3 regions of the Cupriavidus sp. Agwp_2 genome follow, and region 2 is predicted to be linked to each of the others. Evidence: predicted binding sites of a transcription regulator. Region 2 holds the regulator's gene; each other region holds the start of a gene.
The links. The regulator HrcA, encoded in region 2, represses chaperone genes, less so after heat shock. The targets are predictions, from matches to a motif close to TTAGCACTCNNNNNNNNNGAGTGCTAA.
Positions count from the first base shown of each region.

Region 1: a site for HrcA is predicted at 4,502-4,528, ahead of groES (co-chaperone GroES). Genes of this name have one in related genera too.
Region 3: a site for HrcA is predicted at 7,113-7,139, ahead of rpoH (RNA polymerase sigma factor RpoH). Genes of this name have one in related genera too.

Region 1 is NZ_CP088083.1:731,357-741,908, reverse strand. It holds gene LPA45_RS03445 (metallophosphoesterase) at 1-419, shown strand, start outside; gene LPA45_RS03440 (TadG family pilus assembly protein) at 489-1,541, opposite strand; gene LPA45_RS03435 (TadE/TadG family type IV pilus assembly protein) at 1,684-2,103, opposite strand; gene LPA45_RS03430 (hypothetical protein) at 2,165-2,386, shown strand; gene groL (chaperonin GroEL) at 2,415-4,058, opposite strand; gene groES (co-chaperone GroES) at 4,107-4,397, opposite strand; gene LPA45_RS03415 (TorF family putative porin) at 5,075-5,854, opposite strand; gene kdpC (potassium-transporting ATPase subunit KdpC) at 6,049-6,672, opposite strand; gene kdpB (potassium-transporting ATPase subunit KdpB) at 6,725-8,947, opposite strand; gene kdpA (potassium-transporting ATPase subunit KdpA) at 9,052-10,552, opposite strand, start outside.
Region 2 is NZ_CP088083.1:1,116,419-1,126,970, forward strand. It holds gene mprA (MprA protease, GlyGly-CTERM protein-sorting domain-containing form) at 1-174, opposite strand, end outside; gene LPA45_RS05180 (hypothetical protein) at 311-754, opposite strand; gene recN (DNA repair protein RecN) at 898-2,661, opposite strand; gene LPA45_RS05190 (NAD kinase) at 2,740-3,657, opposite strand; gene hrcA (heat-inducible transcriptional repressor HrcA) at 3,761-4,798, shown strand; gene hemH (ferrochelatase) at 4,902-6,017, shown strand; gene LPA45_RS05205 (RNA-binding S4 domain-containing protein) at 6,014-6,409, shown strand; gene LPA45_RS05210 (hypothetical protein) at 6,503-6,676, opposite strand; gene grpE (nucleotide exchange factor GrpE) at 6,952-7,506, shown strand; gene LPA45_RS05220 (thioredoxin family protein) at 7,607-8,044, shown strand; gene LPA45_RS05225 (phospholipase A) at 8,084-9,394, opposite strand; gene LPA45_RS05230 (DUF1841 family protein) at 9,523-9,954, opposite strand; gene LPA45_RS05235 (DMT family transporter) at 10,046-10,552, shown strand, end outside.
Region 3 is NZ_CP088083.1:322,759-333,310, forward strand. It holds gene LPA45_RS01530 (DUF2970 domain-containing protein) at 1-184, shown strand, start outside; gene LPA45_RS01535 (cytochrome c oxidase subunit 3) at 325-1,185, shown strand; gene LPA45_RS01540 (twin transmembrane helix small protein) at 1,311-1,520, opposite strand; gene LPA45_RS01545 (SURF1 family protein) at 1,638-2,420, shown strand; gene LPA45_RS01550 (cytochrome C oxidase subunit I) at 2,495-3,163, shown strand; gene LPA45_RS01555 (heme A synthase) at 3,174-4,286, shown strand; gene cyoE (heme o synthase) at 4,283-5,227, shown strand; gene LPA45_RS01565 (SCO family protein) at 5,356-5,970, shown strand; gene rpoH (RNA polymerase sigma factor RpoH) at 6,096-7,025, opposite strand; gene LPA45_RS01575 (pirin family protein) at 7,373-8,251, shown strand; gene ybiB (DNA-binding protein YbiB) at 8,289-9,281, opposite strand; gene LPA45_RS01585 (ABC transporter ATP-binding protein) at 9,376-10,179, opposite strand; gene ntrB (nitrate ABC transporter permease) at 10,198-10,552, opposite strand, start outside.

The sequences.
Region 1 (10,552 bases), 390 kb from region 2:
AGGCTTGCGCGGGTGTGATGCTCGATCACCGTCTCATCGAGCTTGATGGCAGCGACGGCAAAGCCCGCCATTTCACCCCGGAGGACGCGCTGGCGCGCCACAAGGCTGCTTCGGCCTGGCTAGCTGCGCAGCTGGCGCAGCCATTTGAGGGAAAAACCGTGGTGGTCACCCATCATGGGCCGGACCTGGGCAGTCTCGACCCGCGCTATTCACATGACCTGGTGTCAGGCGGGTTCCTGTCGCGCCGACCAGACCTGGTGGCGCAGGCGGACCTGTGGATCCATGGGCATACCCATACCAGTTTCGACTATTGCATCGACGATTCGCGCGTGGTGTGCAATCCCCGAGGCTATGTCAGCCGGCGGACCGGCGAGCCGGAAAATCCACGGTTTGACTGGTGCTGCGTAGTTGATATCTGACGATGACGCACACCAAGGTTGAGATTGCCGCCGTTTTCAGAGCCAACGGCGGTAATTCGCAGGCAATCGCTATAAGGCTAACCTCGGTGGAGTTAGCGCACCATAAGCCGGCCCACTACCCCCCGCGTTCTCCGTTTCGCAATGGGTAGTATCTGCGCTCATTTGCACCTGAAGATACGGATCACTCCCATTTTTCGCCGACAGAATATGGAGACAGGCAAAAGCTGAAATCACCTGATATGTCTTCGGATCAAGGGTCGACACGACGGGAATGGTAACATACTCGCACGATTTATCCCCAGCTGCGCTACAGGCATCAACGTCATTGAAAAGCGCATTTTCCGTGCCAGGCTGTATATAGGTACCCGGAGTATCCCCAATGCTTATTCCCTTTGCATTACCATCGGAGATCAGGTCACGCAAACCCTGCACACTGTTTATCACATCTTGAAACGTTGTCCATTGCCCCGACTCACAAGGACCCACGTGGTAGGATGATCCGATCCGGAACACATACGGCTGTCCAACGGTTTGCCCAACTGTTTGCCCGGGAAGGGGGTCGGTGCTGGTGGCAGTTTTTGGCCTGTTGTTAGCCGAGTCCCAATAATTGTCAAACAGGCATTTCGTCATCGCAACCGGGAAAAGACCTCCCGGCCCCACGGAACCAGGATATGTAATGACAGCCACGGAGGTCGCAGACACCGGAACGGAAGGGACCCCCAGAACAGTGGCAAGAAAGGTACTAACCGGCCCTCCGTTCATCCCACTTTGCCTGGTTATGGTGACCTGTATCGCTGCCGCATCGTTTGCAACCGGCGTCATCGGAAGAGCTTGCATGCCGTACGGGGTGCGCTTGACGTTCCAATAACCGGTATTTATCTGACCATCAGTCAGTACAACACCTGACGATTTATTGAGGGAAACTGCTGCTGTTGCCCTCTGCTCCGCAGTAGACCAATCGGGGCTGGGGCTGGTCTGGTTCAAACACTCGCTACGCGGATACAGGCATTGGGCGCCGGTCAGGGCCGCAGCATCTGAAGCGTTCTGGAGCTCGTTACGGACCACGAGCAAGTATCCGATGTCTATCGCCAGTGCCCCAAAACCGATCAACATCACCATCATGAGGGCAGCCGACACGGCGATGCCACCACGGTGCCGAGTAGTACCGCACCGCTTACCGTACAAATTTCTGGCGGATTTTTTCTGCGACGCCAATAAGTTCCGACTCTGATGAAGACGCATGACTCATACCCCAAGACTAAACTTACTCGTTTTTCATCACCGTGGTAGCGGCGAGGGAAATCGGCCCTGAAAGGCTACTAATGAATTTCCCCAGAACCAGACCTGAATAGTTATATGATATGGAAACAGTCAGTGAGCTGCCGAATGCCCCGCCAGCACCACTCGGAACACTAACGACCGGTGAAGTCGCCCCACCGAGGGTAATCAGGTAGTTCTCACAGTAATTCAGGGCAACCGCCTTGATTTCGTCCACCGACATTTTTGGCGATTTCAGCACGATCCCCGCTCTTGCTGCTTCCCGACTAGCGTTTGTGATCACGGCCTTGTCATAAAGCATCAAACTGAATTCAATGATTCCAAAAACCAGTACGATGAAAATTGGAAGCACAAGGGAAAATTCAACGGCGGCGGCCCCTTTTTGCGATCGTAAAAAAATAGCCATTTCGCCATCTCCACTTGACATTCAATGTGCGCACAGGAGCCGTTTTTCCCCTGGGTATTGAATGAACCACCAGCTTTGCACATGGCAGCAATACCTGCCCCCTGAGCAGATTCTGGCACGTTGTCAGCAAAACCATATACGTCAAATGGCGGTGCTCAGCACGAAGTCCTTTAACCCGGGAAAGTATGATTCGCCGGTGAAACATGCGGATCTTGGTGAAAGCGTTCCCAGTTTAAAAACAAAAACCCCCGCGGGTTCGCACCCGCGGGGGTTTTTGCTGTGACAGCCTGCCGGCAGTCGGTCGGCACAAATTACATCATGCCTTCCATGCCGCCCATGCCGCCCATGCCGCCCGGCATTGCCGGAGCCGACTCTTCCTTCGGCGATTCGGCAACAGCGCAGTCCGTGGTCAGCATCAGCGAAGCCACCGAAGCGGCGTTCTGCAGTGCGGTGCGGGTGACCTTGGTCGGGTCCAGCACGCCCATTTCGACCAGGTCGCCGTACTCGCCCGAAGCCGCGTTGTAGCCGTAGTTGCCCTTGCCTTCGATGACCTTGGCAACGACGACCGACGCTTCTTCACCGGCGTTCAGCACGATCTGGCGCAGCGGCTCTTCCATGGCGCGCAGCACGATCTTGATACCGGCGTTCTGGTCCGGGTTTTCACCGGTCAGTGCCGAGATCGCAGCGCGGGCACGCAGCAGGGCCACACCGCCGCCGGGGACGATGCCTTCTTCCACCGCAGCGCGGGTGGCGTGCAGGGCGTCTTCCACGCGGGCCTTCTTTTCCTTCATTTCGACTTCGGTGGCAGCGCCAACCTTGATCACGGCAACACCGCCAGCCAGCTTGGCCACGCGCTCTTGCAGCTTTTCACGGTCGTAGTCCGAGGTCGCTTCTTCGATCTGGGCGCGGATTTGCTTCACGCGGCCTTCGATCGCACCTGCGTCGCCGGCGCCATCGATGATGATGGTGTTTTCCTTGCCGATTTCGATGCGCTTGGCCTGGCCCAGGTCGTTCAGGGTGGCCTTTTCCAGCGTCAGGCCGATTTCTTCAGCGATGACGGTGCCGCCGGTCAGGATGGCGATGTCTTCCAGCATGGCCTTGCGGCGGTCGCCGAAGCCCGGGGCCTTGACGGCAGCGGTCTTCAGGATGCCACGGATGTTGTTGACCACCAGGGTCGCCAGGGCTTCGCCCTCGACGTCTTCAGCGATGATCAGCAGCGGACGGCCGGCCTTGGCCACTTGCTCCAGCACCGGCAGCAGGTCGCGGATGTTCGAGACCTTCTTGTCGAACAGCAGCACGAACGGGCTGTCCAGCTGGACAACTTGCTTTTCCGGGTTGTTGATGAAGTACGGCGACAGGTAGCCGCGGTCGAACTGCATGCCTTCCACGACTTCCAGCTCGTCGGCCAGCGACTTGCCGTCTTCGACGGTGATCACGCCTTCCTTGCCGACCTTGTCCATGGCTTCGGCAATGCGCTCACCGATCGAGGTGTCGCTGTTGGCCGAGATCGCGCCAACCTGGGCGATTTCCTTGCTGGTGGTGGTGGGCTTGCTGACCTTCTTCAGCTCTTCCACGGCGGCGCCGACAGCCTTGTCGATACCGCGCTTCAGGTCCATCGGGTTCATGCCGGCGGCAACGAACTTCATGCCTTCGCGCACGATCGACTGGGCCAGCACGGTAGCGGTGGTGGTACCGTCACCGGCGTTGTCGCTGGTCTTGGAAGCCACTTCCTTGACCATCTGGGCGCCCATGTTCTGCAGCTTGTCCTTCAGCTCGATTTCCTTGGCCACGGACACGCCGTCCTTGGTCACGGTCGGGCCGCCGAAGCTGCGCTCCAGCACCACGTTGCGGCCCTTCGGGCCCAGGGTCACCTTGACTGCGTTGGCGAGGATGTTCACGCCTTCAACCATCTTGGCACGTGCGGCGTCGCCGAACACTACGTCTTTAGCTGCCATTCTTGAATCTCCTGAAATCTGTACGGGTGGTGTGCTGCAAGTAACGAATTACTTGTTGACCACGGCCATGATGTCTTCTTCGCGCATGACCAGCAGTTCCTGGCCATCCACCTTCACGCCCTGGCCGGCATACTTGCCGAACAGCACGCGATCGCCGACCTTGACGTCCAGGGCAATGTTGTTGCCCTTGTCATCCTTCTTGCCGGGACCAATCGCCAGCACTTCGCCTTGATCGGGCTTCTCGGCAGCGTTGTCGGGAATCACGATACCGGACGCGGTCTTGGTTTCGTTGTCCAGACGCTTCACGATCACGCGGTCGTGCAGAGGACGCAGGTTCATACGGACTCCTAGATACAAAAGTGAGTTTTCGATCACAAATCGGCCGGCTACCGAGGCGACGGCCGTCTGAAATGTTCAGGTGTCGCAAGGGGCACTTGATGCTGTTAGCACTCACCCCCGACGAGTGCTAATTATAGGGACAGGGTATGGCCATTTCAAGACAGCGGCTTTATGGGGGTTTTCCCGGACGGGCGATCGGGGTGGGAGCAGGCGGTACGGGCGAGTGCCCTACCGCTCTGTGGAGATGAGCCCTGGCTGGGCCGCCTGGTCAGTGACCCAGCCCCAGTCGATGCCCAGCTCGCGGTGGCAGGCAGGACAAGTCAGCGGCCGCGGCGCCTTCCCCGAGACCAGATCCTGCAAGGTCTCGGAGTGAACGTGCCCGCACACCGCGCAGGTGAAGAAGAGTGGGACAGGGGGTTTCATCGTCGTCTCGACAGGCAGGACTTTCAGGCTGCCAGATGCTCATCCCGCGCCACGGATGGCTGAGGAAGCAGGGCAATGGCCTCCTCCAGCATCAACGGGCCAGGCTTGACTATCGCATGTTGGGATGAACCCGCGCTTGCGGGTCACGTGTTGAACATGCCCTCATGCTAGCCAGCGCCGTCTAAATTTGATGTAAGGAGATAAGGCCGACGCATTAAATCCGCATCAAAATCGGCAGCGCCGGCCACGCGCGCTCAGAACGTCTTCGTCAAGGAAGCCCATGCGGTGCCACGGCCCATGTAGCGGCCCCTGGCATTGGTGTACACCGCCTTGTCGGCATTGGTGTCGATGTAGGCCACGGCCAGCGCGAGTCCCTTGCCCAGGTCCTTGGTCAGGCCGATCTTCCAGTCCATATACGATGCATTGGCGACCTGCACCTTCTGGTAACCCACATGGGTGTTCAGCGTAAGGTCCCAGACATTGAGCGGCACGTTGGCGGTCAGGTCTACGTACCAGCTGTGCCTGCTGTCGGCGAAGCCAAAGAGATTGGTCGGGGCGTACGAGTACTTGAGCGTCACCGGACCGTAGCCCAGGGCCGCGTACACCTCGGTGGTGTACGGGCGCGTGTAGTTCGCCGGGTAGTCGCCCGGGTAGTAGTACTGCAGCATGCCGAGATCGTAGGTCCAGTCGCCACCGAACGTATTCTTGTAGCCGCCGTAGAAATCCATCTCGATCGGGGCCGACACCTCGGGATTGCTGTCTCCCAGCCAGCTGATGCTCGAATTCCAGTTGCCGAGGTAGAACCCACTCGCATGGCTGTAGTCGAACCCGCCCTGAATCGCCGGCCGGCGGTTCGTCTGCATCAGACCGCGGTAGCGGTAGTCGGTGGCGATCGAGAGGTTGGCCGTGAGCGTATGCGCAGACGGCTCGGCGTCAGGCTGGGATTGCGCCATGGCGGGCATGGCAGTGAAGGCAAGGATGGAAGATGCGGAACATGCGAGCAGCACGGCCGCGGTATGGCGCAGGTCAGTCATTGTTGATGCGACGAGAGTTGAAGGAATCCCCCGTTACCGGGAGCCTCGCCACGATATGGACTGACGCGTAAAAACGGCATCAAAAGCTGCAGCGTCCGTGTGCAAATTCGATAAAGGTGCCGGGATTTCGCGCGGGCAGGCCAGTGCCGCCGCGCCTCTGCGCGGCGGCGTCGTGGCACGCACGCGGCACCGTGCTACTTCCGTGCGATGGCATCCAACGCAAGGTTCAGCTTCAAGACATTGACGCCCGGGTCCCCCAGCACTGGCAGCAGCGGCGCTTCCGTGTGTGCGGCAACCAGCTGCTTCACCTGTTCGATCGGAATCCCCCTGACGCGGGCGACGCGCGCCACCTGGTATTCGGCGGCCGCGGGGCTGATGTGCGGGTCGAGCCCGCTGCCGGATGCCGTCACCAGATCCACGGGAACCGGCGCCTGATTGTCCGGATCTGCGGCGTGCAGTGCGTCGACGCGCGCGCGAGCGGCGTCGGTCAGCGCCGGATTGGCGGGCCCGAGGTTGGACCCCACCGAAGCCGCGCCGTTATACGGCATCGGTGCGGTGGCGGACAGCCGGCCCCAGAAGTACTTCGGGTCGGAGAACGGCTGGCCGATCAGTTCCGAGCCAACCACCTTGCCATCCTTCTCGATGAGCGAGCCGCCTGCCTGATGGGGGAACACGGCTTTGGAGATGGCCGTGATCACGCCGGGATACAGCAGACCAGTCACCAGCGAAAGGCCGACGAACACCACCAGCATTGGCCGCAACAAGCCACCCTGCACGGGTGCCGGAGACGGCTGCCGGGACTGCACTTGCGTATTCATGAATGCTCCGAATCGTAGAAGGGGTAGAGAGAGAGAGAGAGAGAGAAGCGAATCAGACCCAGCCGAACAGGGCCAGGATCATGTCGATCAGCTTGATGCCGGCAAACGGCACCAGGATGCCGCCAAGGCCGTAGATCAGCAGGTTGCGGCGCAGCAGCACCGCGGCGCCCAGCGGACGGTAGACCACGCCCTTGAGCGCCAGCGGGATCAGCACGACGATGATCAGCGCGTTGAAGATCACCGCCGACATGATGGCCGACGCCGGCGTGGCCAGCCCCATCACGTTGAGCAGGTTGAGCTGCGGATACGTGGTGGCAAAGGCCGCCGGGATGATCGCGAAATACTTGGCGATGTCGTTGGCCACGCTGAAGGTCGTCAGCGAGCCGCGCGTCATCAGCATCTGCTTGCCGATCTCGACAATCTCGATCAGCTTGGTCGGGTTGCTGTCCAGGTCGACCATGTTGCCGGCCTCCTTGGCCGCCTGCGTACCGCTGTTCATCGCCACGGCCACGTCGGCCTGGGCGAGCGCGGGGGCGTCGTTGGTGCCATCGCCGGTCATCGCGACGAGCCGCCCTTCTGCCTGGTACTCGCGGATCAGCTTGAGCTTGGCCTCCGGCGTGGCTTCGGCCAGGAAGTCGTCAACGCCTGCTTCCGCTGCGATCGACGCCGCCGTCAGCCGGTTGTCGCCGGTGATCATCACCGTCTTGATGCCCATCCTGCGCAGTTCGCCGAAGCGCTCGCGAATGCCGGTCTTGACGATGTCCTTCAGCTCGATCACGCCAAGCACGCGCACCGAATCGCCGTTGGCGTCGGCAACCACCAGTGGCGTGCTGCCGGCACGGGCGACCTCATCGACGGCCTGCAATACCGCATCGGGAAACTTGCCGGCGCGTTCCGTGACGTACCGGCGCACGGCAGCCGCGGCACCCTTGCGCACGTGACGCTCGCCGCCGTCATCGCGCAGATCCACTCCGCTCATGCGGGTCTGCGCACTGAACGGCACGAACTCCGGCTTCAGGCTTGCCATCGCCGGCGCGGTCACCCCCGGCAACTGGCGGGCCAGCGTGATGATGCTGCGCCCTTCCGGCGTTTCGTCGGCCAGCGACGACAGCCACGCCGCTTCCGCGAGCTGCAACGGCGACACGCCCGGCGCCGGAATGAAGCGCGAGGCCTGGCGGTTGCCATGGGTGATGGTGCCGGTCTTGTCGAGCAGCAGCACGTCTACGTCGCCGGCGGCTTCTACAGCCCGGCCCGAGGTGGCGATCACGTTTGCTTCCATCATCCGGCTCATGCCGGCCACGCCAATCGCGGAAAGCAGCCCGCCGATCGTGGTCGGGATCAGGCACACCAGCAGCGCCACCAGCACGGTGATCGTGACCGGCACGCCCGCCTTGGCCACCAGGACGCTGTAGAGCGAGAACGGCTGCAGCGTGGCCGTGGCCAGCAGAAGCACGATGGTCAGCCCCACCAGCAGGATCGTCAGGGCCAGTTCGTTCGGCGTCTTCTGCCGCTTGGCGCCTTCGACCATCGTGATCATGCGGTCGATGAAGCTTTCGCCGGGGTTGGTCGTGACGCGCACCACGATCCAGTCGGACAGCACGCGCGTACCGCCGGTCACCGACGAGAAGTCACCGCCCGACTCGCGGATCACCGGCGCCGATTCGCCCGTGATGGCGCTTTCGTCGACCGAGGCCACGCCGTCGATCACTTCGCCATCGCCCGGGATCATTTCGCCCGCCTCGACGAGCACCACGTCGCCGCGTCGCAGCGCGGTCGCTGGGCGCGCTTCGGTGGCGCTGCCGCGCTTGCCGTCCTTGAGCACGCGCGCGGTGACAGTGGTCTTCAGGCCGCGCAGCGCCTCGGCCTGTTGCTTGCTCCGGCCTTCGGCAAGCGCCTCGGCAAAGTTTGCGAACAGCACCGTGAACCAGAGCCACACCGCAACCGCCAGGATGAAGCCGGCGGATTCTCCACCGGCGGCTGCCGGCGCGGCCAATGCCTTCAGGAAAAGAATGGTCGTCAGGATGCTGCCCGCGTAGACCACGAACATCACCGGGTTGCGCAGCTGGTCGCGCGGCGACAGCTTCCTGAAGGCCGCGACCAGCGCGGGCTTCACCAGCTCCGGCGCGAACATGCTGCGCGCTGGCGGGCGATGATGGTGCGAACCGTGTTGCCGGTCCGACACCGGCGCGCTCTTCGCCTGAGGCGTGTTGGAGGCAGATGCGCCGGTCCTGTTGGCGCCGCCCTTGGCCACCGGGGCCGTCGATTCATGTCGCATGGTTGCTCCGCAATCCGCTGGAGACGGACGGCACCTGCATTGGCGAGTCAGTGCAGGGGCCGAACGTGTCAGGAATGCTCGATATGTTTTTGTCAGAGGTCGATTTACCTGGCCACCGTTGCCGCCGCCGTGCCCTGCAGCTGCTCGGCGACCGGCCCCAGCGCCAGCGCCGGGACATAGGTCAGCGCACCGACCAGCAGTACCGTGCCCACCAGCAGGACGACAAACAGCGGGCCGTGCGTCGGCATCGTGCCGCCGCTCGCCGGGACGCGCTTCTTGGCTGCCAGCGAGCCCGCCAGCGCAAGGACCGGGATGATGATCCAGAACCTGCCGAACCACATGGCCGCCGCCAGCAGCGTGTTGTAGAACGGCGTGTTGGCGGACAGGCCCGCAAAGGCGCTGCCATTGTTGTTGGCCGCCGACGAGAGTGCATACAGGATCTCGGAGAAGCCGTGCGTGCCGGGATTGAACACACCGGCGCGCCCCGCCTCGGCCATCACCGCCACCGACGTGCCGAGCAGCACCAGCAGCGGCGTGACCAGGATCGCCACGGCCGTCATCTTCATTTCGTAGACTTCGATCTTCTTGCCGAGGTACTCCGGCGTGCGGCCGATCATCAGGCCGGCGATAAACACCGCGAGCACGGCGTAGACCAGCATGCCGTACAGCCCCGAACCCACGCCGCCAAACACCACCTCGCCCAGCTGCATCAGCAGCATCGGCACCAGGCCACCGATGGCGGTGAAGGAGTCATGCATGGCGTTGACGGCGCCGCACGATGCCGCCGTCGTGATGGTGGCGAACAGTGCCGATGCCGCGATGCCGAAGCGTGTTTCCTTGCCTTCCATGTTGCCGCCGGCCTGCCACATCGACGCGGCGTGATCCACCGGCAGCCCGGCCAGCGCCGTATTGGCCATCTGCTCGGACATCGCCGCCACGCAGGCCATCGCGACAAAAATGACCGTCATGGAAGCCAGCACCGCCACACCCTGTCGCCTGTCTCCCACCATCTCGCCAAAGGTGAAGCACAGCGCCGCCGGGATCAGGAAGATCGCCAGCATCTCGATGAGGTTGGCCAGGCCATTCGGGTTTTCGAACGGATGCGCCGAGTTGGCATTGAAGAAGCCGCCGCCGTTGGTGCCCAGCATCTTGATGGCTTCCTGCGAGGCAACCGGGCCCATCGCCAGCGTCTGCTTGTCGGTCTTCAGGTCTTCCGCCACCGGCTTGCCTTGCGCATCGAGCACCGGCTGCCCGGCCGCGTCGACCTTCGGCTGGCTGTATTCGGCCGGCGTGACCAGGCTGGCTTCCTTGTAGGCGTCGAAATTCTGGATAACGCCCTGGCTGACCAGCGCCAGCGCAATCACGGTCGCGATCGGCGCCAGCACGTACAGCGTGACCCGCGTCATGTCGACCCAGAAGTTGCCGATGGTGGCGGCGCTCTGGCGCGCAAAGCCGCGGATCAGCGCAAACACCACGGCGATGCCGGTTGCCGCGGACAGGAAATTCTGCACGGTGAGCGCGAGCATCTGGGTCAGATAGCCCATGGTCGACTCGCCGGCATAGCCTTGCCAGTTGGTGTTGCTGACAAAGCTGATGGCCGTGTTG
Region 2 (10,552 bases):
CTGGCCGGTATAGGGTGCGGCCGGGGCGGCGGGGGTGGAGGCGCCGGTGGCGCTGGCCGCGAATGCCGCGCTGGTCGGTGCCGTGGCGCACAGCGCGGCGATGGCGATCAGGAATACCCGCCATCGATGGACCGGGATGCAGCGACGGAAGACGGACTGCGCAGAATGCGGCATGTATTCCTCCAGATGCACCCCGCGCGGCATTGGCCGCGCAAGGGAATCTTATGTAGGGAATACGATCCGCTGCGGTTGTGCAAGGGCTACCGAAGGTTTAGAACCCGGCGCTTGCGGACAGGTCCCGGGCGCGGGCTCAGCTCTTCGGCATGTCCCGGCTGGTCGGCATGGTGCGGTTGGGCTGGATGAGCCGGTCCGGGTCGGCGGTCTCGATGCGTGGGGTAGCGCGCAGGGTATCCACCGCCTGGTCGATGGTGGCGTCGGCCGAACTGGAAATGGCCGTCACCAGCCACACGCCGCCCGACATCGGGCGCTTGACCACGTAGCGGATCGGGCCCTTGATCTCGGCCAGCAGCTTCCCCGCATCCTCGGACATGTCGACCGCGGGCGGCTTGAAGCGGACCATGATGTCGCCCAGCGCGCGGTCGTCGGTGATGCTGCCCGGCGGCGGGGCAGAGGCCCCGGAGTGCGCCTGGCAGCCGGACAGTGCCAGCAGTGCGGCCGTGGCCGCGGTGGCCAGGGCCAGTACGTGGCGCAAGGGGCGGTGGCGGCGGCCTGCCGGCGGCGCGTGGCGGGTCATGATGGGACTCCTGTGAAAGTTGGTTCGGTAGGCCGGGAGGCCAGCGCTAGTCGGGGCGCCAGCTGGGACGCCCGGTTGGGACGCCGGTTGGGACGCCGGTTGGGACGCCGGTTGGGACGCCGGTTGGGACGCCGGTGGGGACGTCAGCCGGCGGCGCGCCGGCCGCGCCGGCTTTCCTTTGCCGTGCCGCGCGCCGGGGCGCCGGCCTGGCCTTCGGCGCCTTGCGCCAGCATCTCTTCGGCATGTTGCAACGTGGTCGCGGTGACGGTGGCGCCGCCCAGCATGCGCGCGGTCTCGACCACGCGCCCGGCCGGGTCGAGCATGCGGATGCGCGATCGCGTAACCGAGCGCGTGACCGAGCCCTCACCGCCATCGGTGGTCTCCTTGCTGACGAGCAGGTGCGTGCCGGCCTGCGCGGCGACCTGCGGCAAGTGGGTCACGCACAGCACCTGGCGCGCGCGGCCCAGTTCCTGCAGGCGCCGGCCGACGACTTCGGCGACGGCGCCGCCGATGCCGGTGTCGACTTCGTCAAAGATCAGCGTCGGCGTGGGCGAGGCCTCGCTGGTGATCACCGAGATGGCCAGGCTGATGCGCGCCAGTTCGCCGCCGGAGGCGACGCGTGCCAGCGGCCGCGCGCTGACGCCGGCATGGCCGGCCACCAGGAACTCGACCTGCTCCAGCCCGTAGCTCTGGCCTTCTTCCAGCGCGTTCAGCGCGGCGACGAAGCTGCCGCCCGCCATCGACAGGCCCTGCATGGCTTCGGTGACCGCCGCCGACAGTGCCTGCGCCGCTTGCTTGCGCGCATGGCTGAGGTGTTGCGCCAGCGTCAGGTAGGCGGCCTTGGCCGCGGCTTCGCGCGCTATCACCTTGTTCAGGTCCTGCGCGGCCTGCAGGTCGTCGAGTTGCTGGCGGCGCGCCAGCAGTTCGTCAGGCAGCTGCTCGGGCGGCAGGCGATACTTGCGCGCGGTGGCGTGCAGCCCCTGCATGCGTTCTTCGACGGCCTGCAGCCGTTCGGGATCCAGTTCGAGCCGGTCGACGTAGCGGGTCAGCGAGTGCGCGGCTTCCTCGGCCTGCACCTGGGCGGGCTCGAGCGCGGCCAGCACGTCGCGCAGGGCGGAATCGACGTCGGCCAGTTGCTGCAGCCGATGCACGATCGAATTCAGCGCCGACAGGACCGAGCCGTCGGACTCGGACAGCGCGTCCAGCGCCGCGCGGCTGCCGTCGATCAGGCCGGCGGCGTGCGACAGGCGGTTGTACTCGGCCTGGATCTCTTCCCATTCGCCCGGCTGCGGATTGAGCTTGTCGAGCTCGCCCACCTGCCATTCCAGCCGCTCGCGCTCAAGCTGCATCTCGCGCGACTGGTGCTCGACCGCCTCGCGCTGGCGCACGCAGGCGCGCCACGCGCGCCAGGCCTCGGCCACCGCACCGGCCTGCTGGGTCAGCCCGGCGTGGGCGTCGAACAGCAGCCGCTGCGCATCCGGGCGCAGCAGCAGCTGGTGCGCGTGCTGCCCGTGGATGTCGACCAACTGGTCGCCCACTTCGCGCAGTTGCGCCAGCGTGGCCGCGGCGCCATTGATAAAGGCCTTGCTGCGGCCGCCGGCATCGACCGTGCGGCGCAGCAGCACCGAGCCGGCGCCATCGGCGCCATCGCCGGCATTGAGTTCGCGCTCGGCCAGCCAGGCGTCGAGCGCCGGGTGGGTCGAGAAGGTGGCGCTGATGCTGGCGCGGGCAGCGCCTTCGCGCACGATGCCGGCATCGGCGCGCTCGCCCAGCACCAGGGCCAGGGCGTCGATCAGGATCGACTTGCCGGCCCCGGTCTCGCCGGTAAAGACGGTGAAGCCAGTGGTGAAATCCAGGTCGAGCGAGTCGACGATGACGAAATCGCGGATGGACAGGCTGCGCAGCATCGTGGCGGAAAGTGAGATCGGTCCGGGAGGTCGGGCTGGCGTCGGATCGGGGTGGCTAGCTCGGGCTCTGGGGGCGGCTCAGAGGCGGTTGTCTTCGGACGGGTATTCGTGCCAGTGCAGCTTCTTGCGCAGCGTGGCGTAGTAGTTGTAGCCCACCGGGTGCAGCAGGTTGATGCTCTTCTCCGAGCGCCGCACCACGATCCGGTCGCCGGGCAGCAGCGAGGTCAGCGACTGCATGTCGAAATTGACGCTGGCGTCGCGCGCGCTGGCGACTTCGATGGTGACCTCGGCGTCGTGCGGCAGCACGATCGGCCGGTTCGACAGCGCATGCGGGGCGATCGGCACCAGCACCACGCCAGACAGCGTCGGGTGCAGGATCGGGCCGCCGGCGGACAGCGCGTAGGCGGTCGATCCGGTCGCGGTCGACACGATCAGGCCGTCCGAACGCTGGTTGTACATGAAGTAGCCGTCTACGGACACCGCCAGTTCGACCATGCCGGAAATGCCCGAACGGTTCACCACCACGTCGTTCAGCGCCAGCGCGGAAAAAATGACGTTGTCGTCGCGTACCACGCGTGACTCGAGCAGCAGCCGGTTCTCGGCCTCGTAGCGGCCGTCGAGCATGTCGGGCAGCACAGTGTGCGCGTCTTCCAGCGCGATGTCGGTCATGAAACCGAGCCGCCCGTGGTTGACCCCGATCAGCGGCACGTCGTACCCGGCCAGCTGGCGGGCAATGCCCAGCAGCGTGCCGTCGCCGCCCAGCACCACCGCCACGTCCGCGTGCTTGCCGATTTCCTCGGCCGACAGGGCAGGGTAGGCGGTCAGCCCGGTGGCCAGCGCGGTCTCGCGCTCGAACACCACATCCTGGCCGTTGCGCAGGATATAAGAGGCAATCTCCTCCAGCGGTCCTTCGATGCCGGCAGTCGAGTAGCGGCCCACCAGGGCGACGGTGTTGAACGAAGTGCGCAAGGCGCTGGCTCTCGGGGGGGCGGACATGCCGGGATTAGACCATACCGCCGCTGCCCTTGCCAGCAGGCGCCGGAGCCGCAACCCAGGCGGGGCGCCAGAAGGTCTAAAACTTGCGTAAAATCGGGACATCATGGATGAACGTTCCAAAACGCTGCTCAAGACCCTGATCGAGCGCTACATCGCCGAAGGCCAGCCGGTCGGATCCCGCACCCTGTCGAAGTTCTCGGGGCTGGACCTGTCGCCGGCGACCATCCGCAATGTGATGTCCGACCTGGAGGAAATGGGCTTTATCGCCAGCCCGCATACGTCGGCCGGCCGCATCCCGACGCCGCGCGGGTACCGGCTGTTCGTCGATTCCATGCTGACGGCCAAGCCGCTGGAGCGCAACGCCGACCTGGCCGAACTGACCGGCCAGATCCAGGGCCAGCTCGGTGCCCAGCAACTGGGGCCGCAGCGCATGATCACGGCGGCGGCGCGCACGCTGTCCAACCTGTCGCACTTCGCCGGCGTGGTGATGACGCCGCGGCGCGCGCAGGCGTTCCGGCAGATCGAATTCATGCGCCTGTCCGACAAGCGCATCCTGCTGATCATCGTCAGTCCCGAGGGCGATGTGCAGAACCGGATCATCCAGACCGAGCTGTCATACACCCCGGCCCAGCTGATCGAGGCGGCCAACTACTTCAACTCGCACTACACCGGCATGAGTTTCGACGCCGTGCGCAGCCACCTGCGCGTCGAGCTGCGGGACCTGCGCCGCGACATGTCGCAGCTGATGCAGGCGGCGGTCGAGGCCGGCAGCGTGGCCGACGACGAGGAAGACGACCACGTCTATATCAGCGGCGAGCGCAAGCTGCTGGAAGTGGAAGACCTGTCTTCCAGCATGGACAAGCTGCGCCGGCTGTTCGACGTGTTCGAGCACAAGACCAGCCTGCTGCAGCTGCTCGATGTCTCCAGCCACGCGCAGGGCGTGCAAATCTTCATCGGCGGCGAAAGCCAGCTGGTGCCGCTGGAAGACATGGCGGTCATCACCGCGCCGTACGAGGTCGACGGGCAGATCGTCGGCACCCTCGGCGTGATCGGCCCGACACGCATGGCATACGAGCGCGTGATCCCGATCGTCGACATCACCGCGCGGCTGCTGTCCAGCGCGCTGAGCCAGAACCAGTGACGCGGCTGGCCGGTCTGACAAGCTGCCCCATTCCTACCGAGCGCCGACTTTGCCGGCGCGCCACCATGGCGCGTTCCCGGCCGTGCGCCAACCCGGAAGCGACATGACGTTTTCACCCGAACCGGTCTACCAGCACGGCCAGGCGCCGCGCACGGCGATCCTGCTGGTCAACCTGGGCACTCCCGACGCACCCACGCCCAAGGCGGTGGGGCGCTACCTGAAGGAATTCCTGTCCGACCCGCGCGTGGTCGAGATCCCGCGCGCCGCCTGGCTGCCGCTGCTGCATGGCGTGATCCTGCCGTTGCGGTCACGCGCGTCGGCGCTGAAGTACGAGTCGATCTGGCTGCGCGAGGCGCATATGACCGGCTCGCCGCTGCTGGTCTACAGCGAGCGCCAGGCGCACGCGCTGCAGCGGCTGCTGAACCAGAACGGCCATGAAGTCACGGTGGCGTGTGCCATGCGCTACGGCAACCCGTCGATCGCCTCGGTGATGGAGGCGCTACGCCGCCAGGGCTGCGAGCAGGTGCTGGTGCTGCCGATGTATCCGCAGTATTCGGGCACCACTACTGCCACCGCGTTCGACGAGGTCTTCCGCGTGCTGGGTCAATGGCGCAACCAGCCCGAGCTGCGGCTGGTCAAACATTTCCATGACCACCCGGCGTATATATCGGCGCTGCACCAGCAGATTGGGGCCTACTGGTCACGGCACGGCATGCCCGACTTTGCACATGGCGACAAGTTGATCCTGTCGTTCCACGGCGTGCCGCGGCGCACGCTCGAGCTGGGCGATCCGTATCACTGCGAGTGCGTGAAGACCGGCCGGCTGCTCGGCGATGCGCTGGGCTTGCAGCCGGGGCAGTACCAGGTGACGTTCCAGTCTCGCTTCGGCAAGGCGGAGTGGCTGCAGCCTTACACGGCGCCCACGCTGGCTGAGTTGGGCAAGGTCGGCGCCGGGCGGGTCGACGTGTTCTGCCCGGGCTTCCCGGCAGACTGCATCGAGACGCTGGAGGAAATTGCAATGGAAGGGCAGACCGCATTCAAGGTGGCCGGGGGCAAGGAGTTCCACTTTATCCCTTGCATGAACGACTCGGCGCCGTGGGTGGCCGCGATGGCGGAGATTGCCCTGCAGCACCTGCAGGGATGGCCGCTCAATACGCCGCACCCGCATGAACTGGAAGCGCGCCGCTCGCGCGCACAGACCCGGGGAGCCGCAGCATGAACGTGGATTATGAGGCGGATGCGCGCCAGCGCATCGACAAATGGCTGTGGTGCGCGCGCTTCTTCAAGACGCGTTCGCTCGCGGCAGAGGCGGTGGAGCGCGGCAAGGTGACCGTCAACGGCCAGCTGGTCAAGAACTCGCGCGAAGTGCGGCCCGGCGACAAGGTTGTGCTTGAAGCACACCAGCAGCGCTGGGAGCTCCAGGTGAAGGGCGTTGCCCCGGCGCGTGGGCCGGCACCGGTGGCGCAAACGCTGTATGAAGAAGGCGCGGACAGCCAGGCGCGCCGGCAGGCCGAGGCCGAGCGCCGCCGCCTGCAGCCGGAACCCGCCGCGCAGCTGCAGGGGCGGCCGACCAAGCGCGACCGCCGCCGCATCGATGATTTCCGGCACTGAGGCCGCCAGCAAGTTGACAAAAAGACACGCGGCGGCGCCGGCAGGGTGCCGGGGCCGCCGCGGTGTGCGTGCGCCGGGAAGTTGCGCGGATGCCTATTCCTGCGAGACTTCCTGGCTGACGATAGGAACGATGTAGTGCTTGAACACCGCCTTGCCGCTGCCATACTCGGTATCGCGCGGCGTGAAGGCGCCGGACAGGCAGATAAAGGCGGTCATGACCGCCAAGGCGGCCACGAGGCAGAGTGTCACGACTGGCAGCTTATGCATGGCCAACCTTTCCGAAGCGGTGCAAAAATGAACCATCTCCAGGGCCCCCGGCATTTTTGTCATTTTTCTTAATGAGAATCTTAGTGAGTGCAGTGCAGCGAGGCAATAAGGCGTCAATTGCATAACTCACGCCTTTGTAACCGCTTGTTTCCGCGTCTCGCCGGCGCCACTCTTGAAATCCGGCGCATCGCCACCAATTGCCCGCTAAACACGCCGATTGACCCATCGCGGCCGTGCCCACGGACGGCCGCGCCAATGCATTGATACGGATCGACATGGAAGAACTGAAGCAGACGCCATCCAACCCGACGCCCAACGACGAAGCCAGCGCTGCCGCCGCGCAGGAGAACGCCGCGCCGGAGGCTGCCGCCGTGGAGGACGTGGCGGCCCAGCTGGCCACCTTGGAAGCCAAGGCGCGTGAGCACTATGACCTGTACATGCGTGCGGTCGCCGAAGGCGAGAACATCCGCCGCCGGGCGCAGGACGATGTGGCCAAGGCCCACAAATTTGCCATCGAAAGCTTCGCCGATAACCTGCTGCCGGTGATGGACAGCCTGCAGGCCGCGCTCGCGGACGGTTCGGGCGACATCGCCAAGCTGCGCGAAGGCGTCGAACTGACCGCGCGCCAGCTGGCCGCCGCGTTCGAGCGCGGCAAGATCGTCGAGCTGAACCCGGTCGGCGAGAAGTTCGACCCGCACCGCCACCAGGCCATTTCGATGGTGCCGGCCGAGCAGGAAGCCAACACCGTCGTCACCGTGCTGCAGCGCGGCTACACCATTGCCGACCGCGTGCTGCGCCCGGCGCTGGTGACGGTGGCGGCACCGAAATAAGAGGGATCAGGAAAGCCAGGACCGCCTGGCGGTGGACGATGCGCCCGGTGCCTCTCAGGCCCGGGCGTTTTGCCTTGTTTTGTCTTTGCGGGAGCCAACCATGTCAAGCGAATCGCCGGCCGGCGGGCCGTCCGCGGACGAAGCCGCGGCACCCCATCTCGACCACCGCGCCTTCGAGGCCTTCGGCATGCGCCAGGTCGATGACGGCAGCATCGACGCCGCGATTGCGCAAGCCGGCGATGCGCTGGTGTGCGTGTTCTTCTGGGGCGTGGATTGCTTCAATTGCGAGATGGCCAAGAAGGCCATGCTCGCCAGTCCCGAACCGATCCGGGCGCTGGGCCTGCACTGGCTGCACGCCAACGTCTATGAACATCCCGCGCTGGGTAAACGCTTCGGCCTGCACGGCATCCCGGTCTTCATGTTCTTCCAGAACGGCAAGAAGCTGGGCCGGGCCACCGGCTGGCATGGTCACGGCCAGTTCGCGGCCGCCGTTGCCAATGCCCGGCTGAAGGCGGACGGCAGGCCGCTGGCGGGCTGAGTGGCCAGACCAAGCCAGGCCGCAGGCAGCATCAGAGATTCAGCGCGACAGCGCGTAGCCGATGCGGAACTGCCAGGGCAGTTTGTGGTTGTAGTCGAGCAGGCTTTCGCCATAGCCGACGAAATAACCCGCCATCAGGTAGCCCGCGGTACCCGGCAGCAGCCGCGCCAACGGGTAGGTGAGCTGCGCATCGACGCTGCCGTACCACTTGCGCGTGCCCTTGCGCAGCGTGGCGGAAAACTCCCACGAATCCGGACGCCCATACGCAATGCCCAGGTCCATATACCCGCGATAGTGGGCGATGTCAGGGTTATCGCCCTTTTCCACGTAGGCATAGAGCTTGGGCGCGACGCGCCAGTGCCAGTCGTTCTGGTCGCCGAAGTAGAACGTCGGCTTGACGAACACGGTGTTGATGCTGCGCGACTCGCCGCCGCTGCGGCCGTTGGACTCGTGCTCCACGCCGGCCGCCAGCGACAGCCGGCTGACGGCGCGGTTGCGCACGCCGGTATCCGACAGGTAGTAGAACAGGCTCGGACGGTAATTGGTGTCGCGAAACGGCTTGGACTGCTCTGACAGATCCCACAGCGAAAACTGGGTATAGCCGAGGTAGAGGTTGTCGAACAGGCTCTTCGATGCCGGATCCTCGCCCTCGAAGATCCGGTACTTGAAGCTGAACTGGAACTTTGCGTTGGCGCCGTCGTGGGCGCCGACGGTGAAGAACATCGGATCGTAGAACGACAGGCGCGCGCTGTCGCGCAGGTCTGCCGGTGCCGGGGCGATGGCGCTGGCGCTGGTCACCGGCGTGACGGGAACCGGCGCCGCCTCCGCGCCTTCGCCGGCAGGCGCCGGCGTCGCGGCCACCGCAGGCGGGGAGGCAGTGGCCGCGGTGGCGGCTTCGCCCGGCTGGGGCAGCCGGTTCAGTGTGACCAGCACCGGTGCGGCATCGATGCCGGTTGCATCCAGCCGCACCTGGCCGCGCAACTGGGGCGGCAGCGTCGCGGTGTAGCGGATGGCACGGTGCTCGCCGCGGCGCAGGCTGACCATGGCCGGCCCGGATACCTCGCGCCAGAGCACCAGCCGCACCGGCGCCTGCATTTCGCTTGAGGCCGTCACTTCCAGGGTGTCGGGGATCCGGTAGCGCCGCGTCGCGCCGTCGGCGCTCACCACCAGCGTCAGCACCAGCGGCTGGTTGCCATCGATGACGCGCGGCGGTTGCAGCAGCGCTACGCCGGCGTGGGCGGCCAGAGGCCAGGCCAGCGCCAGGGAGACGGACAGGGATAGGCACAGAGGGGCGACGACGCGGCTGGCGGACGCCAGGCCGCGCCGGCGGGGCAGGGTCACTCGGGACATAAATCTGATACCGCGGGGCGCCGATGTGCGGCGCGCGCGGTCTAGGAAATTTCGGAACCCGCAGAGCCTACCACGCGGTAGAAAGCGGGTTGTGACGAAATGTACGCAGCGGGATTTGCGTGGCGGGCTCAGCGCATTGCACGCCGGCGCACGCTGTCGACGTATTGGTCGCCATTTGGCGGCAGGCCGCTGCGCTGTGCCTGCCACAGCATCTCGCCCAGGCATTCCATCACCTGGTGCTGGGCCTCGTGCGGCGAATCGAGCCGGCGCGCGAGCGCCTCATAGGCCTCCCGGATTCCGCGCGGCTGGTCGACCGAAACCTGTTCCGAAATCGACAGGTGCATCGCCAGGTGCAGGAACGGGTTGGTCTGGCCTTGCTCCGGGGTGTAGTCCTGCGTCAGCGCGCCTTCGGTGTCGCGCAGCAGTTCGTGGTACTCGGGATGCTCGCCGATCCAGTCGACGGCAATGACTTCAAGCGGCGTCAGCACGCTGCCCGCAATCTGCTTCTGCCAGGCTTCGCAGAAGAAACGGCGGACTTCTTCTCGTGAGGGATTAAACATGGTGGCGCCATTGTAAGCGAGGGCCGCGGCGAGCGCTGGCGGCCCGGCGGCGCCAAGTAGAATGCGGGATCGCCGACTTCCCGCCATCTTCATGACCGCCTCCGCCTCCACGACCGCCCAGGAACAGGCCCGCGCCAAGCTTGTCGGGGTGCTGCTGATCGCGGTGTCGGCCAGCGCCTTCGGCGCGATGGCGATCTTTGCGCGTTTTGCCTACGCCGCCGGTGCCGACGTCTACGGCCTGCTGTTGGTGCGCTTCGTGCTGGCGGCCGTGGCACTGGCCTGGGTGATGCGCACGCGCGGCATCGGCCTGCCGCCGTGGCGGCGCGTGCTGGCGCTGGCGGCGATGGGCGGCATCGGCTACGTGGGCCAGTCGTTCTGCTTTTTCAGCGCGCTGAACCACGCGCAAGCCAGCCTGGTGGCGCTGCTGCTGTACCTGTATCCGTTGTTCGTGACGATCCTGGCCGCGGTGTTCCTGAAGGAGAGGCTGACCACGGCGGCCGTGATCGCGCTGGTGCTGTGCTCGGTGGGAGCTGGCCTGACCGTCGGCGGGGGCGAGGGTTCGCCGCTGGGCATCGCGTTGGGGCTGGCGGCGGCGGTG
Region 3 (10,552 bases), 790 kb from region 2:
CGCGCAGACCATGCGCGCGGTGCTGTGGTCGTTCATCGGCCTGCGCAAGGGCGCGGAGCACGAGCGCGACATGGCACGGCTGAACCCGGTGCATGTGATCATTGCCGGGCTGATCGCCGCGGCAGTCTTTATCGCGGTGCTGATCGTCATCGTGAGGATGGTGGTCAGCCAGGCGGCAGGGTAGCAGGGCAGGAAGGGTAGACAAGAAAGCAGTCGCAGAAAAACAACCGCGCCGGCGCGGCCGTCCACAGGAGGCGGACGGCCCCGGGAAACCGGCACGGATAACGAATACTGAATCAAAGACTCTGAGCTGGAGATAAAAGAATGAGTGCGAATCGCGCAAACGCTCCGTACTACTTCGTACCGGGCCCGTCGCGCCACCCGATCACGGCAAGCTTCGGCCTGCTGATGACAGGTGCGGGCGCCGCCGGTTGGGTAAACGGGCAATCCTGGGCGCCGTACCTGTGCGTCTTCGGCCTGCTGTGGTTCCTGTTCGTGCTCAAGAGCTGGTTCGGCGACGCCATCAGCGAGTCCGAAGGCGGGATGTACGGCAAGAACATCGACGTCTCGTTCCGCTGGTCGATGGGCTGGTTCATCTTCTCCGAGGTGATGTTCTTCGCGGCCTTCTTCGGCGCGCTGTTCTATGCCCGCGCCATCGCCATGCCGTGGCTGGGTGACCTGAACAACAAGATCCTGTGGCCCGACTTTGCCGCGGTATGGCCTAACCTTGGGCCGGCCGGCGTGGTGGAATCGTTCCAGACCATGGGTCCGTGGCCGATCCCGACCATCAACACCGCGCTGCTGCTGATGTCGGGCGTGACCCTGACCTGGGCGCACCACGCGCTGCTGGCCGGCAAGCGCAACCAGTTGATCCAGGGCATGGTGCTGACCATCCTGCTGGGCGCGATCTTCATGTGCCTGCAGGTGTATGAATACATGCACGCCTACCAGGACCTGAACCTGAAGCTGACCTCGGGCATCTACGGTTCGACCTTCTTCCTGCTGACCGGCTTCCACGGTTTCCACGTGACCATGGGCGCGATCATGCTGGCGGTGGTGCTGGGCCGCGTGCTCAAGGGCCACTTCACGCCCGATCACCACTTTGCCTTCGAAGGCGCCGCCTGGTACTGGCACTTCGTTGACGTGGTGTGGCTGTTCCTCTACGTCGTGGTGTACTGGCTGTAAGCTGCCGTACCCGCCGGTCGTCCCAGCAGTGGGGCGCCCGGCGCCAACGCAAAAGAGAAACGCCGCAGGAGGCCCGGCAGCCTGCGGCGTTTCTCTTTTGCGTTGGCCTCAAGCCATGCGGCTTGTCAGGGCGCCATGTGGATGCCCGTGCTGTGGATCCAGCCCATCCAGCTCGAGAACAGGATGAACAGGAACAGCGCCACCGAGAAGCCCACGCGCAGCATCAGCGAGCGCATCATGTTGGGCGTCTTGCCGCGGTCGCGCATCATGAAGAACAGGGCGGAGGCCAGGCTGGCGATGATCAGGATGAAGGCGACGATGATGACGAAGCGCATGGCGGGGCGGGTTGGCAGCGGAGCTTGCCGCAGTCTCGTAGATGTGGCCGCGATGGATGACGGTGCGACACATTATCGCACCGGCCCCGCATGCATGCCGCTGGGCCTGTTGGTGCCATGAAGGCAGGCCGCATCCTCGGCGCGCTGCCGCTGGCCGCGGCGCTGGTGGTGATCGCCGTGACCGCGGCGCTCGGCAACTGGCAACTTAACCGAGCGCACGAGAAAGAGGCGCGCGCCGCGCGGCTGCAGGCTCTGGCGGCGCAGCCGCCGGTGGTGCTAAACACCGCGCGCTTGTCACAAGATGTGACCGACCGAAGGGTGCGGGTGACGGGGCGTTTCGACACGGCCCGCACCGTATTGCTGGATAATCGCCCCCACGGCGCTGGCGGCCGCAGTGGCGACAGCCGTGCCGGCTTCCTGGTGGTCACGCCGCTGGTGATCGGCCCGGCACAGGACCCTGCCGGCGCCACGCGGGCGGTGCTGGTGCTGCGCGGCTGGCTGCCGCGCGATGCACAGGATCGCACCCGGATCGCCCCGTTTCCGACACCCGAAGGCGAAGTGACCATCGAAGGCACGGCACTGGCGACCGTGCCGCGGGTCTATAGCCTGGGCCAGTCCGCCAGTGCCGAAGCCGGCGGCAAGATCCGCCAGAACCTGGAAATCGCGGACTACGCCGCCGAAACCGGGCTGGCGCTGCAGCCGCTGGTGGTCGCGCAGCGCAACGACACCGAAGACGGCCTCGCGCGCGACTGGGCACCGGCTGACGCGGGCGCGGACCGGCACTACGGCTATGCCTTCCAGTGGTTCGGCCTGGCCGCGCTCACGGTGGTGCTGATGGCCGTGCTGGGCTGGCGCGCACGCCGGCGCGCGGCATCGTCAGCGGCCCGCAACAACGCATGAACGGATGGCAGGCTCGCCCGGGCAGGTTCCCGGACGGGCTCTGACTGCAGATGAAAAAGGACAGACGTACTCCCATGGCACAGCAAGACTCCGCCCCGGCGCCCGCCGGGACTCCGGCGATCCCGGCCTCGCCGCAGGATCCCCGCATCGACGCGCGCACGCGCCGCGGCCGCCTGCAGATGCTGATGCTGTTGCTGGTGTGCGCCTCGCCAGTGATCGCCTCTTACTTCACCTACTACGTCATCAAGCCCCGGGGCGGCGCCACCAACTATGGCGCGCTGGTCGACCCGCAACGGCCGATGCCGCCGGTGCGCGTCAACGACGAGCAGGGCAACGCCGTGCCGCTGGAGCAGTATCGCGGCAAGTGGCTGCTGGTGACGGCCGATCCGTCCGCGTGCGGCGAGGCCTGCGCCAAGAAGCTTTTCACCATTCGCCAGATCCGCGCCGGGCAGGGACAGGACCGCGAGCGCATCGTGCCGGTGTGGCTGATCACCGATGACGGCAAGGTTGACGAGCGCCTGAGCGCCGCCTACAACGAGCCCTACGCTGGCGTGCGCTTCCTGCGCATCGACCGCCAGGTGGCGCAGCAATGGCTGCCGGCCGAAACTGGCAAGCGCGCCGAGGACACCATCTTCCTGGTCGATCCGCTCGGCAACCTGATGATGCGCTTCCCGCAGGACCCCGATCCCAAGAAGGTGAGCGGCGACCTGAAGAAGCTGCTCAAGGTCTCGCGCATCGGGTAAGGGGACGGGCATGCTGCTGCAACTGGCCATCATTGGCGTCCTGATCGCACTGCTGCCGCTCAGCTACGTGCTGGTCAAGGGCGATCGCAACAAGTACCGCAAGCTGGTCTGGATCACCGCTTTCCTGACGCTGGACCTGATCATGTTCGGCAGCTTCACGCGGCTGACCGACTCCGGCCTGGGCTGCCCGGACTGGCCGGGCTGCTACGGCCACTCTAACCCGCATGCCGCGATGGAGCCGATCCGCGCAGCCGAGACCGCGCTGCCCAGCGGCCCGGTGACGCTGATGAAGGCATGGATCGAAATGATCCACCGCTATTTCGCCATGGCGGTGGGCGTGCTGATCATCGCGCTGATGGTGCTGGCCTGGGTCAAGCGCCGTGAGCTGAAGCAGTCGCCGTGGTTTGCCACCGGCGTGCTGGTGCTGGTGTGCGTGCAGGGCGCGTTCGGCGCCTTCACGGTGACCATGAAGCTGCAGCCGATCATCGTGGTCACGCACCTGATGCTGGGCATGGGCCTGCTGGCGGCGCTGATCTGGCTGGGCTCGCGCAGCGACCCGCCGCACCCGGTCGCCCCCCAGGCGGGGCGGCTGCACTGGTCGGTGCGCATCGGCCTGCTGCTGCTGGTGATCCAGATTTTCCTGGGCGGCTGGGTCAGCACCAACTACGCGGTGCTCGCCTGCACGGACTTCCCGCTGTGCAACGGCCAACTGGTGCCGGAAATGGACTTCAGGCACGGCTTCACGCTGTGGCGACAGCTCGGCATGACGGCCGATGGCGACTACATCCCGCACGCGGCGCTGGTGGCGATCCACTGGGTGCACCGGGGCTTCGCTTTCGTGGTGCTGGGCTATCTGGCGTGGTTCGGCTTGCGCGCGCGACGGCTGGAGGGGCTGCACCGGCAGGCAGGCTGGCTGCTCGGCATGCTGGTGCTGCAACTGGCAACCGGGATGTCCAATATCGTGTTCGATTGGCCCCTGGTGGCGGCGGTCGCCCACAACGGCGGCGCGGCGGTGCTCCTGCTGCTGCTGGTCCGCCTCCACTACAATATAGGGCTCGCCGGGCTCACGATCGGGGCCGCCCGCGCCACTGCCCCTGCACCGAACGCCGCCCGCGCCACATGAAAGAAAAGACCCCTTCCGTGGTTACCGCTACACACCCTCATTCACTGGGCAAGTTGAGCCGGATACGGCACCTGACCCGGCAATATGCCGCCCTGACCAAGCCGCGCGTGACGCAGCTGGCAGTCTTCTGCGCCATCATCGGCATGTTCCTGGCCACGCCCGGCATGGTGCCGTGGCGCGTCCTGATCGGTGGTGCCGCCGGCATCTGGCTGCTCGCCGGGGCCGCCTTCGCCATCAACTGCCTGGTCGAGCAGAAGATCGACGCGCTGATGCGCCGCACCGCCTGGCGCCCGTCCGCCACCGGCGAGATCACCACGGCGCAGACGCTGGTGTTTTCCGCCCTCCTTGGCGGCGCCGGCATGTGGATGCTGCACGAGTTCGCCAACGACCTGACGATGTGGCTGACCTTCGCCACGTTCCTGGGCTACGCGGTGGTCTACACCATCCTGCTCAAGCCGGCCACGCCGCAGAACATCGTCATCGGCGGCCTGTCCGGCGCGATGCCGCCGGCGCTGGGCTGGGCCGCCGTCGCCGGGGAAGTGCCGGCCGAGGCCTGGTTCCTGGTGCTGATCATCTTTACGTGGACGCCGCCGCACTTCTGGGCGCTGGCACTGTACCGCCGCGCCGATTACGCCAAGTCCGGCCTGCCGATGCTGCCGGTCACGCATGGCGAGCGCTACACGCTGCTGCATATCCTGCTGTACACGCTGATCATGATCGCGGCGACGCTGCTGCCGTTCGTCTACGGCATGAGCGGCTACATCTACCTGGCGGCCGCGCTGGCGCTGGGTGGCGGCTTCCTCGCCTACGCCTGGAAGATGTATCGCAACTATTCGGACGAGCTGGCGCAACGCACCTTCCGCTTCTCGATCCTGTACCTGTCGCTGCTGTTCGCGGCGCTGCTGGTCGACCATTACTTCAAGTTCGTGCCGCAGGTCTGACCTGCAATCGCCACGCTGCGGGCTGCGGCATCTTGTCGCGGCCGGCGCAGCGCGGCGGCACCATCGGCGATACTGGGTGCCTTCGCCGACGTTTTCCACTGCTGACCGCTCCACACAAGCTTTCGCGCATGCCCAGACCCGCTTCCGGCCTGTTCGCCGCCTTCCGCCGCTTTTCCCTTTTTGCCGCGCTCGCGCTGGCGCTGGCCGCCTGCGGGCAGCAGAAGGCGTCGTTCCGCAATGTCGATATCAGCGGCGCCGCGGATTTCGGCAAGGATTTCTCGCTGCCTGACCATACCGGCAAGGTCCGCACCATCGCCGACTTCAAGGGCAAGGCAGTGGTGATGTTCTTCGGCTACACCCACTGCCCGGACGTGTGCCCGACCACCATGGCCGAGCTCAAGGCGGTGATGGAGCAGATGGGCCCCGATGCCGACCGGGTCCAGGTGCTGTTCGTCACGGTCGATCCGGAGCGCGACACGCAGGCGCTGCTGGCGCAGTACGTCCCCGCATTCGATCCGCGCTTCCTGGGGCTGCGCCCGGCCGACGACGCCGCGCTGCAGAAGCTGGCCAAGGACTTCAAGGTGTTCTACGCCAAGGTGCCGGGCAGCTCGCCCAACAACTACACGGTGGATCACTCGGCGGGCAGCTATGTGTTCGACCCGGAGGGCCGCCTGCGGTTGTTCATCCGCCACGGCCAGGGTCCGGAGCCGATCGCGCACGACCTGAAGCAGTTGCTTTCCTGACGTCCCGGGTGTCTGAATGGTGCGGCATAACGTCGCACCGCCGGAGTCAAGACGAAATCAAGACAAATTCAAGACGAAAAAAAGCCGGTCCAGATGGACCGGCTTTTTGCATGGGCCGTGCGGCATCAGGCAAATGCCTGCAGCGCCCCTTTCATCTTCTTCATCGCCGCGGCTTCGATCTGGCGGATGCGCTCCGCCGAGACGCCGAACTCGGCGGCCAGCTCATGCAGCGTGGCGCCGCCCGAGCCGTCGTCCTCGACTTGCAGCCAGCGTGCCTCGATGATGCGGCGGCTGCGCTCGTCCAGCCGTCCCAGCGCTTCTTCCAGGCCTTCGACCTGCATGCGGTCGTTGCGCTTGGCTTCCAGCACGCGCGTGGGTTCGTTGTGGTTGTCCGCCAGGTAGGCGATGGGGGCGAATTCCTCTTCGCCGTCGTCGACCTGGCCTTCCAGCGCGAGGTCGCCGCCCGACAGGCGGGTTTCCATCTCCATCACTTCTTCCGGCTTCACGTTCAGCTCGCGCGCGACGGCCTCGACCTGCTCCGGCGTGAACGTGTGCAAGCCCTGCTTGTGGCTGCGCAGGTTGAAGAACAGCTTGCGCTGGGCCTTGGTGGTCGCCACCTTGACCATGCGCCAGTTCTTCAGCACGTACTCGTGGATCTCGGCCTTGATCCAGTGCATCGCATACGAGACCAGGCGTACGCCCTGCTCGGGGTCGAAGCGCTTCACGGCCTTCATCAGGCCGATATTGCCTTCCTGGATCAGGTCGGCGTGCGGCAGGCCATAGCCCAGGTACTGGCGGGCGATCGACACCACCAGGCGCAGGTGAGACATCACCAGCTGGCGTGCGGCATCGACAGAATCGTTATCGCGGAGATCGCGCGCCAGGCGCTGCTCTTCCTCCGCGGTCAGCAACGGAATTCGGTGGACAGCCTGGATATAGCTGTCGAGATTACCCACGGTCGCCGGGAAGGTCAGCGCAAAGCTGCTCCCGCTACGCGGCGCCGTCGGCAGACGGTTGGTCGTCAGGGTTTGGTCGGCAGACAAGACTGCGTTCACTCAATTGCTCCTTTCGCATCCGGCGGTTGGATTGCCGGGTCATGCCCCGCGCTTCTTGTGGGAGCGGCGGCGGCACTGCAACACATCTTAGCACTCCAACCGGGTGAGTGCTAATTGGAGTCCCAATGCCCTTGATAGTTCCCGTCGATTGATTAGCCGCATCGCATAGCGGTAACACTCTAAAGCGGCGCCGGGGATACTCTTGGCTGGACACACTTCTGTTAGAGCGAGTGTGTGCCCGGCGGTTCTGCACGCCAGTGGAATGATCCGTTGCGCCAACAGCTACACTCGACGCAAGCGGCGGCAAGTTGGCATGCTTGCAGCCTCTCTCATACCCCGGAGGAGTTATGTCTGCTATCGAACACTTGTTGAAGCCGCATGTGCGCGACCTGGGCGATTTCACCGTGCGCCGCCTGCTGCCGGCGGCTGCGACCCAGACGGTCGGCCCATTTATCTTCTTCGACCATATGGGGCCGGTGCAGATGCCGCAGGGCGAGGGCGCGGATGTGCGTCCGCATCCGCATATCGGGCTGGCGACCGTTACCTACCTGTTCGAAGGCGAGATCATGCACCGCGACAGCCTGGGCAGCGAGCAGGCGATCCGCCCGGGCGACGTCAACTGGATGACCGCCGGCCATGGCATCGTCCACTCCGAGCGCTCGCCCGACCATGTCCGTGCCGCGGGCGCGCGCCTGCACGGCATCCAGACGTGGGTGGCATTGCCGAAGGCGCACGAAACCGCCGAACCGTCCTTTTTCCACCATCCCGCGGCGACGCTGCCCCGCATCGAGCAGCCGGGGGTGCGCATGGTGGTGATCGCCGGCGACGCTTTCGGCAAGACTTCTCCGGTCAAGGTCTTCAGCCGCACCCTGTACGTAGCGATCGAGCTGGACGCCGGCGCGAGCGTGGAGATACCGGCCGAGCATGCGGAACGTGGCATTTACCCGGTGGACGGCGCGGTGGCGCTGGACGGCGAGCCGCTGCCGGCCGAGCACATGGTGGTGCTGACGCCCGGACGGCCGGCCACGCTGATGGCGACGGCGCCGTCGCGCGTAATGCTGCTGGGCGGCGACCCCACCGACGGCCGTCGTTTTATCTACTGGAATTTCGTTGCCAGCAGCAAGGAGGCCATCGAAGCTGCCGCCAGCCGCTGGGAGGGCGACCAGTTCCCGCACGTGCCGGGTGACGATCGCGAGCGCATCCCGCTTCCGGCGCGCAAGCCCTGAACCGGGCAGTCCGGGCGAGAGCGCGCTCGGACCGCGCTCAGACCGGACTGGCCCAGGTGACGCGGGTGCCCAGTTTCAGGCACTCGCGGATGGCTTCGACCTGCGTGGCGATCGGCACCGGCACCGGTACGGCGCCATCGAGCACGCGCCGGATCCATGCCGCGGTCAGGCCGGCATCGTTGCCGGGCGGCAGTTCCGGCACTTCGGCCAGCGAGCCACCGGCCGGATCGACCAGCGTCTGCTGATGGCCTTCATGCAACCAGTCGATGCGGCCGCTGCGGCGCGCATCGGCCACCACTTCGCCTTCGGTGCCGCGTGCCAGCAGCACGTTGGCCGGCTCGTGCGAGAAATAATCGGTCAGCGTCTCGCGGTATTCCGGGTGGGTATAGCTGTACAGCCGCAACCCTTCGCCCGGGCTGTGCTCACCCACCGGCTGCAGCATCTTGGCCACGGTATGCGACGAATTGCGCAACCCGATCACGGTGCGCCGCTCCAGCAGCCGCGACAGGCCGGGCGACAGCACATCTACCGGCAGCACCGCCAGCGGGCCGTCGCCGCCGGTCTCACGCAGCCGTGCCGAGGCTTCTGCCGTGCTGGTGCACAGCGGAATGCCCAGCGCCTCGAACAGGGTCATGCTGGTGACGCGGTCATTGAAGAGGCGAGTGCCGTGCACCAGTACGGGGATGCCTTCGCGCGCCAGCAGCAGCGCCAGCAGCGGCACCAGGTTCGGTTGCTTGCGTGCGCCGTTATAGCTGGGGATCACCACCGCCTGGCGGTCGGGCGGCGCGGGCAGCGGCTGGCAGTGCGCATGGGCGGCTTCGAGCATGCCGGCCAGTTCGTGCGGGGCCTCGCCCTTGATGCGGTAGGCCATCAGGATCGCGCCCAGTTCGATATCGGACACGCGCCCGGCCAGCATCGCGTCGAACAAGGTCTGGGCGTCGTCACGCGGCAGCGCGCGCGCGCCGTTGACGCCACGGCCGACCTCCTTGATATAGCGGGCGGCGGGGAATGGGCTGGCTGGCGTGGTCATGGCGGCGTGGGGAGGAGTCTGTTCTTGGTTCATGATAGCGGAGCAGCGCCGTTGCGCCCATCGCCGCCGATGGGCGCAACGGCGGGAGGCAAGGTCATGCTGCCTCTTGCAGCGCCGGGTTACGCTGCTTGCGGTAGAGGAAGTCCAGTACCGCCGTGCGGCAGGCGTGGTAAGCCTTGTCGTCGGCCAGCGCCACGCGGTCACGCGGGCGCGGCAGGTCTACCTTGAGGATCTCGCCGATGGTGGCGGCCGGGCCGTTGGTCATCATCACGATGCGGTCGGCGAGCAGCACGGCTTCATCGACATCGTGCGTGACCATCACCACCGTGCTGCGCGTGCGCGCCACGATCTTGATCAGCTCGTCCTGCAGGTGCGCGCGCGTCAGCGCATCGAGCGCGCCGAAGGGTTCGTCCATCAGCAGCACCTTGGGCGCCATCGCCAGCGCCCGGGCAATGCCGACGCGCTGCTTCATGCCGCCGGAAATCTCATGCGGGTACTTGCCCTCGGCGTGCGTCAGGCCCACCAGCGCCAGCGTCTCGTGCGTACGCGCCTTGAGTTCGGCCTTGCCCTCGCTGGCGGCAAACACGCGTTCCACGCCCAGGTAGACGTTCTCGAAGCAGGTCAGCCAGGGCAGCAGCGAATGGTTCTGGAACACCACGGCGCGCTCCGGCCCGGGCCCGGCGATCTCGCGCCCGGCGCAGATCAGCGCGCCGGTGGTTGGCGTGGCCAGCCCCGCGATCAGGTTCAGCAGCGTGGACTTGCCACAGCCGGAGTGCCCGATCAGCGTGATGAACTCGCCCTCGGCAATCTGCAGGTTGATGTCGCGCAGGGCGACGAAGGGCCCCTTGCGCGTCTTGAAGGTCTGTCCGACGTTCTCGATGCTGACGAACTTTTCCATGGCGTCTCTCCCTCGCTTTTAGTTGGCGCCGTAGCTGAAGCGCCGTGCCAGTGCCAGCAATGCATGCTCGAGCATCAGCCCGATGACGCCGATCACGAAGATCGCGATCACGATGTGCTCGACCTTCAGGTTGTTCCACTCGTCCCACAGCCAGAAGCCGATGCCGGTGCCGCCGGTCAGCATCTCTGCCGCCACGATTACCAGCCATGCGGTGCCGATCGACAGCCGCACGCCGGTCAGCATGTAGGGCAGCACCGCGGGGAACAGCACCCGCGTGAACACCTTCCACTCCGACAGGTCGAGCACACGCGCCACGTTCAGGTAGTCCTGCGGCACGCGCGTGACGCCCACGGCGGTATTGATCACCATCGGC